3 regions of the Castellaniella sp. GW247-6E4 genome follow, and region 2 is predicted to be linked to each of the others. Evidence: predicted binding sites of a transcription regulator. Region 2 holds the regulator's gene; each other region holds the start of a gene.

What was found. The regulator HrcA, encoded in region 2, represses chaperone genes, less so after heat shock. The targets are predictions, from matches to a motif close to TTAGCACTCNNNNNNNNNGAGTGCTAA.
Region 1: a site for HrcA is predicted at 1,749-1,775, ahead of ABS761_RS05040 (co-chaperone GroES). Genes of this name have one in related genera too.
Region 3: a site for HrcA is predicted at 1,262-1,288, ahead of rpoH (RNA polymerase sigma factor RpoH). Genes of this name have one in related genera too.

The regions. Positions count from the first base shown of each region.
Region 1 covers NZ_JBELOI010000002.1:407,163-410,436, reverse strand. Annotated here, with positions in the region: gene ABS761_RS05050 (ABC transporter substrate-binding protein) at 1-845, shown strand, start outside; gene ABS761_RS05045 (N-acetylmuramoyl-L-alanine amidase family protein) at 881-1,603, shown strand; gene ABS761_RS05040 (co-chaperone GroES) at 1,837-2,124, shown strand; gene groL (chaperonin GroEL) at 2,160-3,274, shown strand, end outside.
Region 2 covers NZ_JBELOI010000010.1:59,707-62,980, reverse strand. Annotated here, with positions in the region: gene recN (DNA repair protein RecN) at 1-39, opposite strand, end outside; gene ABS761_RS12950 (NAD kinase) at 54-977, opposite strand; gene hrcA (heat-inducible transcriptional repressor HrcA) at 1,097-2,110, shown strand; gene hemH (ferrochelatase) at 2,165-3,211, shown strand.
Region 3 covers NZ_JBELOI010000002.1:208,015-211,288, forward strand. Annotated here, with positions in the region: gene ABS761_RS04065 (endonuclease/exonuclease/phosphatase family protein) at 1-389, shown strand, start outside; gene ABS761_RS04070 (FadR/GntR family transcriptional regulator) at 413-1,159, opposite strand; gene rpoH (RNA polymerase sigma factor RpoH) at 1,328-2,230, shown strand; gene ABS761_RS04080 (hypothetical protein) at 2,425-3,274, opposite strand, start outside.

The DNA of each region.
Region 1 (3,274 bases), on a different contig from region 2:
CGATCTTCTCCGGCTCGGTGCTGGTGAGCATGGAGGTCGCGCGCGAGGCGCACGTTCCGAATTTCGTCGGGGGCGAGGCCTCCAGCATCACCGAGCGCGGCAATCCCTACGTTTTCCGCACCTCGTTTTCCCAGGCCAAGGCCATGCCCAAGGCCGCCCACTACATGGCGAGCATCGCGCCGGGTAAATCGGTGGGGATCGTCTATGTCAACAACGATTTCGGCAAGGGCGGCCTGGATGTCATCGCCCCGACACTCAAAAAACTGGGCATGCCGATCGCGGTGGAAGTTCCGACGAGCCAGGGCCAGCTCGATTTCTCCAGCCCCGTCCTGCAGCTCACGCGCAGCAAGGCCGATCTGCTGTTCGCCTACCTGAATGTCGAGGAATCCGCGCGCCTGCTGGGCGAGCTGAAAAAGCAAGGCTGGGATAAGCCCATCATCGGCGAGACCACCATCATGCAGCAAAGCGTGATCGACCTGGCGGGCGGGGCCGCCGAGGGCGCGCGCGGCCACGTCGGACTGACCATCGATGCCCCCAATCCCCTGGTGCGGGATTTTGCGCAACGCTTCGAAAAAACCTACGGCTACAAAAGCAGCCATGACGGCCTGAAGGGCTACACCGGCATGTACATCCTGAAGGCGGCCACCGAGCGCGTGGGCCGGATCGACCCGGAGGCACTGGCGGCGATGATGAAGGGCTTGAGCCTTTCGGCCAAGGATCATCCCGGCATCCTGATGGACGTGCACTACGACGACAAGGGTGACCTGGCGCGCGAAAGCTATGTGGTCGAGGTCCAGGACGGCCGGCAAGTCGTCATCGAAACCCTGCCTGCGGTGTTCAAGTAAGCCGCGCCAGGCCGCGCCCCCGCAGGATCGGCCCCATGGCACCGCCCCGCCCTTTCCGCGAGCGCCTCGCGCGCTGCCTGCTCGCAGCCCTGCTCATCGCCGGCGGCCCGCCGGCCGCGTGGGCCGCGCACATTCTGGTGGATGCGGGCCACGCGCCGGCGCAGCCGGGTGCGCGCGCGGCCAGCGGCCGGACCGAATACCTGTACAACCGGGAGCTGACCGCCGCGCTCGCCCGCGCGCTGGCGGCGCTGGGAGAACGCGTGACGCGGATGGAGGGCGGCGCGGCCGGCATTCCCCTGGCGCGGCGAGCGGCGGACGCGCCAGACACCGACCTCTTCGTATCCATCCACCATGATTCGATACAGGCGCGGTATATCGACGCGGGGCGGCAACACGAGTTCGCCGGCTATTCGATCTTCGTCTCCCCGCGCAACCCGCGGTACGCGGACAGCCTGCGCTGCGCCCGCTCGATCGGCGACGCGCTGCTGGCCGCCGGGGAACGCCCCTCCAACTACCACGCCGAGCCGGTGGCCGGCGAGAACCGCCCCTTTGTCGATCACCGCCGGGGCATCCACCGCTACGACGACCTGGTGGTGCTACGGACCGCGGCCATGCCGGCCGTGCTGATCGAGGCGGGCGTGATCGCCAATCCGGATGAGGCGGCACGCCTCGCCAGGCCCGATACCATCAGAGCGCTGGCGCAGGCGATCGCGGGCGGCGCCCATGCCTGCCTGCGCTCGTCCGCGAGTCCACGGTGAAACCCCGGCCCAGACAAGGGCCAGCGCTGGGATCGCTGGGTCCATCAACACCAGCGCGGCTGTCGCGAACGGCAGTCAGCGCCGCCGGCGATCATTTGTAACAACCCCTGTCCCCCTCTTGAATATCCCGTGATCGTCCTTATAATTAGCACTCGATGGAGATGAGTGCTAACAAGCGCCTTGCACCGCACGGCATCTCCCGCGTTTCCTTAATTCTTTCTAGGAGTTCCTCCATGGCACTGCGTCCTTTGCACGATCGCGTGATCGTCAAGCGTCTGGACAACGAGCGCACCACCGCCTCGGGTATCGTCATCCCTGATAGCGCGGCTGAAAAGCCCGATCAGGGCGAAGTCCTGGCCGTCGGCCCCGGCAAGCGCACCGAGGACGGCAAGGTCCTGCCCGTTGACCTGAAGGTCGGCGACAAGGTGCTGTTCGGCAAGTATGCCGGCCAGTCCGTCAAGGTCGATGGCGAGGAAGTCCTCGTCATCCGCGAGGACGAGATCTTCGCCGTCATCCAGTAAGCCTCGCGCACTGTACATCATTCAAGGAATTCAACATGGCTGCAAAGCAAGTTTTCTTCGGTGACGACGCCCGTTCGCGCATCGTCCGTGGCGTCAACATCCTCGCCAACGCCGTCAAGACCACCATGGGCCCCAAGGGCCGCAACGTCGTGCTGGACCGTTCGTTCGGCGCCCCCACCGTGACCAAGGACGGTGTGTCCGTCGCCAAGGAAATCGAACTGAAGGACAAGTTCGAGAACATCGGCGCACAACTGGTCAAGGAAGTCGCCTCCAAGACCTCCGACAATGCCGGTGACGGCACCACCACTGCCACCGTGCTGGCCCAATCCATCGTCGAGGAAGGCCTCAAGTACGTGGCCGCCGGCATCAGCCCGATGGACCTCAAGCGCGGCATCGACAAGGCCGTCGCGGTCGCCGTCGACGAACTGCACAAGCTCTCCAAGCCCTGCACCACCAGCAAGGCCATCGCCCAGGTCGGCTCGATCTCGGCCAACAGCGACGCCTCGGTGGGCGAGATCATCGCCAACGCGATGGACAAGGTCGGCAAGGAAGGCGTGATCACCGTCGAGGATGGCAAATCCCTGGAAAACGAGCTGGACGTCGTCGAAGGCATGCAATTCGACCGCGGCTACCTGTCGCCCTACTTCATCAACAACCCCGACAAGCAAGTCTCCGTCCTGGATGATCCGTACATCCTGATTTTCGACAAGAAGATCAGCAACATCCGCGACCTGCTGCCGGTGCTCGAGCAAGTCGCCAAGTCCAGCCGTCCGCTGCTGATCGTGGCCGAGGACGTCGAGGGCGAGGCCCTGGCCACCCTAGTCGTCAACAACATCCGCGGCATCCTCAAGACCACCGCCGTCAAGGCGCCGGGCTTCGGCGACCGCCGCAAGGCCATGCTCGAGGACATCGCCATCCTGACCGGTGGCACGGTGATCTCCGAGGAAACCGGCCTGTCGCTGGAAAAGGCCACCCTCGAATTGCTGGGCCAGGCCAAGCGCATCGAGGTTGCCAAGGAAAACACCACGATCATCGACGGCGCAGGCGATGGCAAGAACATCGAGGCTCGCGTCAAGCAGATCCGCACGCAAATCGAGGAAGCCACCTCGGACTACGACCGTGAAAAGCTGCAAGAGCGCGTCGCCAAGCT
Region 2 (3,274 bases):
GACGATGACGAAGTCGTTGATGTGCAGCTCGCGCAGCATGGCATGGACCGGTCTCAGTCGGTGTCCGTGTCGGCGTCCGCATCGGGGTCGCCCCAGGGGTGCAGCATGCGGTTCCAGTTGAGTTTGCTGCGCAGGGTGGCGAAATAGCTGTAGCCGGTCGGGTGCAGGAAGCGCACGCGATGGGGGCTGCGGCGCACGTCGATGCGGTCGCCTTCTTGGCAGTTGGACCAGGTCTGCATGTCGAAGTGGATACTGGCGCCCGACTCGACCCGGCCCAGGGCCCGGATGGTGATATTCAGCACGCCGTCCTCGGGCAGGGCGATCGGGCGGTTGGACAAGGTCTGGGGAGCGACCGGCACCAGCACCAGGGCCTTGACCTGCGGATGCAGAATGGGGCCGTTGGCCGACAGGGCATAGGCGGTGGAGCCGGTGGGTGTGGCGATGATCAGGCCGTCGGCGCGCTGGCTGTACATGAAGGCGCCGTTGAACTGGACGCGCAGCTCGATCATGCCGCCGCGTCCGGCGCGGTTGATGATGACGTCGTTGAGCGCCAGCCCGGAATACATCTGCTCGGCGCCGCGCATGACGCGGCCTTCGAGCAGGATGCGTTCGTCGAGCTCGTAGCCGCCATTGAGGATGCTGGCGATGGCCTCGTCGGCGCTGCCCAGGGGAATGTCGGTGATGAAGCCCAAGCGGCCGTGGTTGATGCCGATCATGGAGACGCCGCTGGTGGCCAGGCGCCGGGCGGCGCCCAGCATGGTGCCGTCGCCCCCCATGATGATGGCCAGGTCGGCGCGCTGGCCGATGTCCTCGAATGAGGCCAGGGGGTATTCCGCGATACCGGTGTTGCGGCCGGTATCCGCCTCGATCAGCACGTCGCAGCCCGCGTGGCGCAGGGTGCCGGCGAGCCGGCGCAGCGGCGCATCGAGGCCGCTATCCTGGTATCGGCCCACGATGGCCACGGTTTTGAAGTGCATGGGACGGAATACCTCGCCGATTAATGGAATAATAGGGGCAGAATCCGATTATAGGGGGATGCTCGGCGCTGCGCTGCGGTAGATGCCGCAGGACGAGCCTCCCGGTACTGGGACGGCACATGGATGACAGAGCCAAGGCGCTGCTCAAGGCGCTGATCGAACGCTACATCGACGATGGACAGCCGGTGGGCTCGCGCACGCTTTCAAAGATGTTCGATCTGTCGCCGGCGACCATCCGCAATGTGATGGCCGATCTCGAGGACCTGGGTCTGATCCACAGCCCCCACACCTCGGCGGGGCGCGTGCCCACGCCGCTGGGCTACCGGATGTTTGTCGATACCTTGTTGACGGTGCAGCCCTACGAGGCTGGCTCGGCGGAGCGCATGCAGGAATTCCTGCCGGCGGCCGAGCCCGGCCGGGCGGTGGCCGCGGCCGCCTCGCTGTTGTCGAACCTGTCGCAGTTCGCGGGCGTGGTGCTGACCCCCAAGCGCTCGCAGGTGTTTCGCCACATCGAGTTCATCCGGCTGTCCGACCGGCGCGTCCTGCTGATCATTGTCACGCCCGAGGGCGATGTCCAGAATCGCATCTTGTTCGTGACTCGCGAGTACACCGAGGTCGAACTGCTCGAGGCCAGTAATTTCTTCAACCGGAATTTCTCGGGGCGATCTTTCCACGAGGTGCGCCGGGCGCTGGCCGGCGAGCTCTCGTCCCTGCGGACCGACATCTCCCGGCTGATGCAGGCGGCGGTCGAGGCGGGCACCAGCACCGAGACGTCCGACGACGAGGCGGTGGTGATCTCGGGCGAGGGAAAGCTGCTCGGGATCTCCGAGATGACCGCCGACATGGACCGCCTGCGGCGCCTGTTCGCCCTGTTCGAGCAAAAGACCGACCTGCTGCATCTGCTCGATGTCTCCAGCCATGCCCAGGGGGTGCAGATCTATATCGGAGGCGACTCGCGACTGGTGCCTCTCGAGGATGTCTCGGTCATCACCGCGCCCTACGGCGTGGACGGCAAGGTCATCGGCACGCTGGGGGTGATCGGCCCCTCGCGCATGGCCTACGAGCGCGTCATCCCCATCGTCGATCTCACCGCCCGCATGCTCTCAAACGCCCTTGGCCATTCGGCCTCCTGAGGGCGCTGGGCCCCCCGCACCTCGATAGACCCCTCGTTTCCGCCATCCATTCACATGTCCCGTTTCCTGCCCGAACTCCCGGATCCCACCGCCTTGGATCTCGATGCCCCCGATGCGGGGCCCGGCCCGCTGGGCGTCTTGCTGATCAACCTCGGCACGCCCGACGAGCCGACGCCCGCGGCGGTGCGCCGCTACCTGGGCGAGTTCCTGTCGGACCCCCGCGTGGTCGAGCTGCCGGCCGCGCTGTGGCAGGTGATCCTGCGCCTGTTCGTGCTTACCCGGCGCCCGGCGGCCGTGGCGCCGAAGTACCGCGAGATCTGGTTCGAGCGCGGTTCGCCGCTGCTGGTGTACAGCCGCGACCTGGCCGATGCGGTGGCCGCGGACCTGGCCGGGCGCGGCCTCGACGCGCGCGTGCGCCTGGCGATGCGCTATGGAAATCCCTCGATCCCCGCGGGTGTCGACGCCCTGCGCGCGGAGGGCTGCGGCCGCATCCTGGTGGCGCCCATGTATCCACAGTACGCCGCCAGCACGATGGCGACCGCGGTCGATGCGGTGTGCGCTTACGCCGCGCGACTGCGCCGCCAGCCGGCGCTGCGTTTCATGGCCTCGTTTCCCCGGGATCCGGCCTATATCGAGGCGCTGCTGGAGGCCCTGCGGACGCATTGGGCGGCCGCCGGCGTTCCCGACCGCGTGCTGCTGAGCTTTCATGGCCTGCCCGAGGCCTCGGTGCGCCGGGGCGACCCCTATTTCCGCGAATGCATGACCACCGCCCGCGCCTTGCGCGAGCGACTGGGCGCCGACGGCGCCCGCCTGCACGTGGCCTTCCAGAGCCGTTTCGGCGCCGCGCCCTGGTTGCAGCCCTATACGCTGCCCACCTTGCGGGATTGGGCGCGCGAGGGGGTGGGCACGGTCGACGTGATGTGTCCGGGCTTCCTGGCCGACTGCCTGGAGACCCTCGAGGAAATCGATATGCAGTGTCGCGAGGCCTTTCTCGGCGCGGGCGGTGGGCAATTCCGCTACGTGCCCTGTCTGAACGCGGCGCCGGGCTGGGCGCGGGGCTATGCGGGCCTGATCGCGCGCGATCTGGGCGGCTGGGCTTGAGGGGGCCTTGAAATCGGCGGCACCGCCCCCAAGTGACATCTCATCGTTTTTCATCCCCAATAA
Region 3 (3,274 bases), on a different contig from region 2:
AGCCCCTGTTGATCGCCGGGGACTTCAATGACTGGGGCAACCGCCTGGCGCCCCTGTTCGTCCAGCAGCTCGGTCTCTACGAGGTGTTCGCGGTGGCACCGCAGGGTGGCGGCGAAATCCACCGCCTGCGGCGCACTGTTGCGCGTCTGCGTGGGCATATGCCCTGGACTGCAGACCGTGGCCTGGCGAGCGTGCCCGAGCTCGGCATCAACGGTGGTGCCCGCCTGACGCTGCCGCCGCGCACATTCCCGGCGGCCTTTCCCTGGCTGCGCCTGGATCGGATCTATCAGCGTGGTTTTGCCGTGCGGCGGGCGCGCGTCCTGTACGGCGCTCCCTGGAAGCAGCTCTCGGATCACGCCCCTCTGGTGGCCGAGCTCGAGCTGCCCTGAGCCCCGATTGGATTTGCCGCGGGCTATCCCGGCTGACGGACGAGTTCCTGGGCCTTGCGCAGCCGTTCGCGGCTGTTGGCCAGGTGTGTGCGCATGGCGGCGCGGGCCGCGTCCGGGTCCTTGCGCGCAATGGCGCTGTAGATGTCCTCGTGCTCGAGGTGGACCCGGTGCAGATAGTTGCCGTGGCCGTCTTCGGCCAGCGCAGCCGAGTCGATGCGGGTGCGCGGAATGAGCGCCTCGCCCAATTGCTTGAGGATGTCGTGGAAGTAGCGGTTGCCTGTGGCCGTGGCCACCAGCAGGTGGAACGCGATGTCGGCCACGACCGCGTTGCCGGTATTTTTCTGGATATGCTGGGCGAATTCGTCGAGGATGCCGCGCAACTGCTGGACCTGGGCCTCGGTGCGCCGTTGCGCCGCGAGGCCGGCAGCCTCGGTCTCGAGGCTGATGCGCAGTTCCAGGATCGCCATGATGTCGAGCATCGTGAGGATGTCCTCGGCATGGATGCGCAGACGCTGTCCGCTCTGGGGCTCGAGCAGGAACGTGCCGATGCCGTGCCGCGTCTCGACCAGGCCCGCCGCCTGCAGCCGCGAGATGGCCTCGCGGATCACCGTGCGGCTGACGCCGAAGGCCTCCATCAACTCGGACTCGGTGGGCAGTTTTTCGCCGACGTGGAACTCGCCGTTGCGAATGCGCTCGGACAGCACGGCGACGACGTTCTGGGTCAGGTTGCGCGAGCGGCGCTCGGGCATAGCGGTGGAGGCCGACGTCATGGGTATTTTTTGCGAGGGGTACGCCATTATATGATGGCGGATCGGCCCAGGATCGGGGAACTTTCCAGCGCCCGCGCGGTCCCACGGTAAGGCAGCCGAAAATTAGCACTCTACACCATAGAGTGCTAACATATCACTGGGAATCTCCCTTTCGAGGACCAATCGAACATGAGCAATTCTTCGCAATCCCTGGCGCTCGCGCCGGCCAATCTGGCCGTGGCGATCTCCAATCCGGGTGCGTTGGGCACGATCGAGGCATACATCAGTGCCGTCAATCGCCTGCCGATGCTGAGCGCCGAGCAGGAGGCCGACCTGGGCCGCCGCCTGCGCGACGAGGATGATCTGGGTGCCGCCGGGCAGTTGGTGATGTCGCACTTGCGCCTGGTCGTGTCCGTCGCCCGCCAGTATCTAGGGTATGGCCTGGCGCACGCCGACCTCATCCAAGAGGGCAATATCGGCCTGATGAAGGCCGTGCGGCGCTTCGATCCCGATCGCGGCGTGCGGCTGGTGTCCTTCGCGGTCCATTGGATCCGGGCCGAAATCCACGAGTACGTCGTGCGTAACTGGCGCCTGGTCAAGGTTGCCACCACCAAGGCGCAGCGCAAGCTGTTCTTCAACCTGCGCCGCATGCGTCCGGATGGCCAGACCTTGGCGCCGGGGCAGATCGATGACATTGCCCGCGAGTTGAACGTCCGCCCCGAGGATGTCTCCGAAATGGAGGTGCGTCTTTCGGGCGGTGAGTGTGCCCTCGAATCGCCTCGGGGCGACGAGGACGCGTTCACGCCGATTTCCTGGCTCTCGGCCGAAGGCGAAGAACCCTCCCAGGTGCTGGCCCGCCGCGATCGCGACACGCTCCACGGCGTCGGGCTCGAGCAGGCCATCGAGGCCCTCGATCCCCGTTCCCAGCGTATCGTACGGGCGCGCTGGCTGCGCGACGAGGGCGGTGCCACGCTGCATGAGCTGGCCCAGGAGTACGGCATTTCCGCCGAGCGTGTGCGCCAGATCGAGGCAGCGGCGTTCAAGAAACTGCGCGCGGCGCTGGCCGAGCAGCACGAGGCACTGGTGGCCTGAGCCCGGCGGACCCGGCCGCGTCTTGCGCCGCGACGCGGTCATAATTTTTTTCACTTCGATGGCCGCCGAGTGGAAACTTTTCACCACGCGGTCGGACTAATTCGTCATGGACTCGTCCGTCGGTCCTCCGGGGCCGCGAGGGTCTTGTCGTCCGCTTCAGCTTCTCCTCTTCCCCTCCCTATCGAAGCGGATGTTCACGGGATACCTGCATGGGTATCCCTTTTTTTTACCTCGAAGGCGTCGCCGGCGGGCGATGCGCGGGATTTTCTCGCCGCGGCCTGAACCAGCCAGAGCGTGATGGCGACCGATGCCGCCAGTGCAATCCCCAACGCCGCCTGCCATGGTCCGAGCGTGATCGCGAGCGCCAGCGTGGCGCAGAAGCCTGCCAGGCTGACAGTCCCGAGCAGCGCCGAGCGCAAGGTGGCGATCACGCTGGCGCTGCCGATGCGCTGATGGATCGTCACCGCGATCACGGTGTAGCCGATCGGAAAGGCCAGCAGCAGCCCCGACCCGGCCGATCCCAGCCGCTGGTTCAAGGTGGTGACGGCGGCCACCAGCACGCCGGCCAACAGCCCCCTCAGGAGCAGCAGGCCGGTGCCGCCGACTTTGCCTTTGGCCGTGGGGACAGGGGACAGGAACCGCGCACCGATGGACCAGCAGGCCCATGTCGCCAGGGCAAACAGCGTCGCCGCCAGCCAGACCTCGGCGGGCAGGAGACGGAGCATGGCCGCGGACAGCAGCCAGACCGTGAGGGCGCCGGCCAGGGCCGCCAGGGGCCTCGCCCGACGCGCCGCCGCGAGGTAGGCCAGCAAAAAGAGCTGGGTGGCGCACAGCGACAGCAGGGCATATGTGGCGGCCTGCGCGATGAAGGGCGCGGAGGCCTGGGCGCCGAGGAAATAAAAGCCGGGGCCAAGCACGATCGGCAAGCCCGCCAGCGCCCCGCCGATGCGCGGACCGAACGCCCCCACCGACCAGGTGACGGCGATCACGACGAATGCCGTCGCGACCATGCGGATGACCAGAGCGTCGATCGAAAGGCCCGAT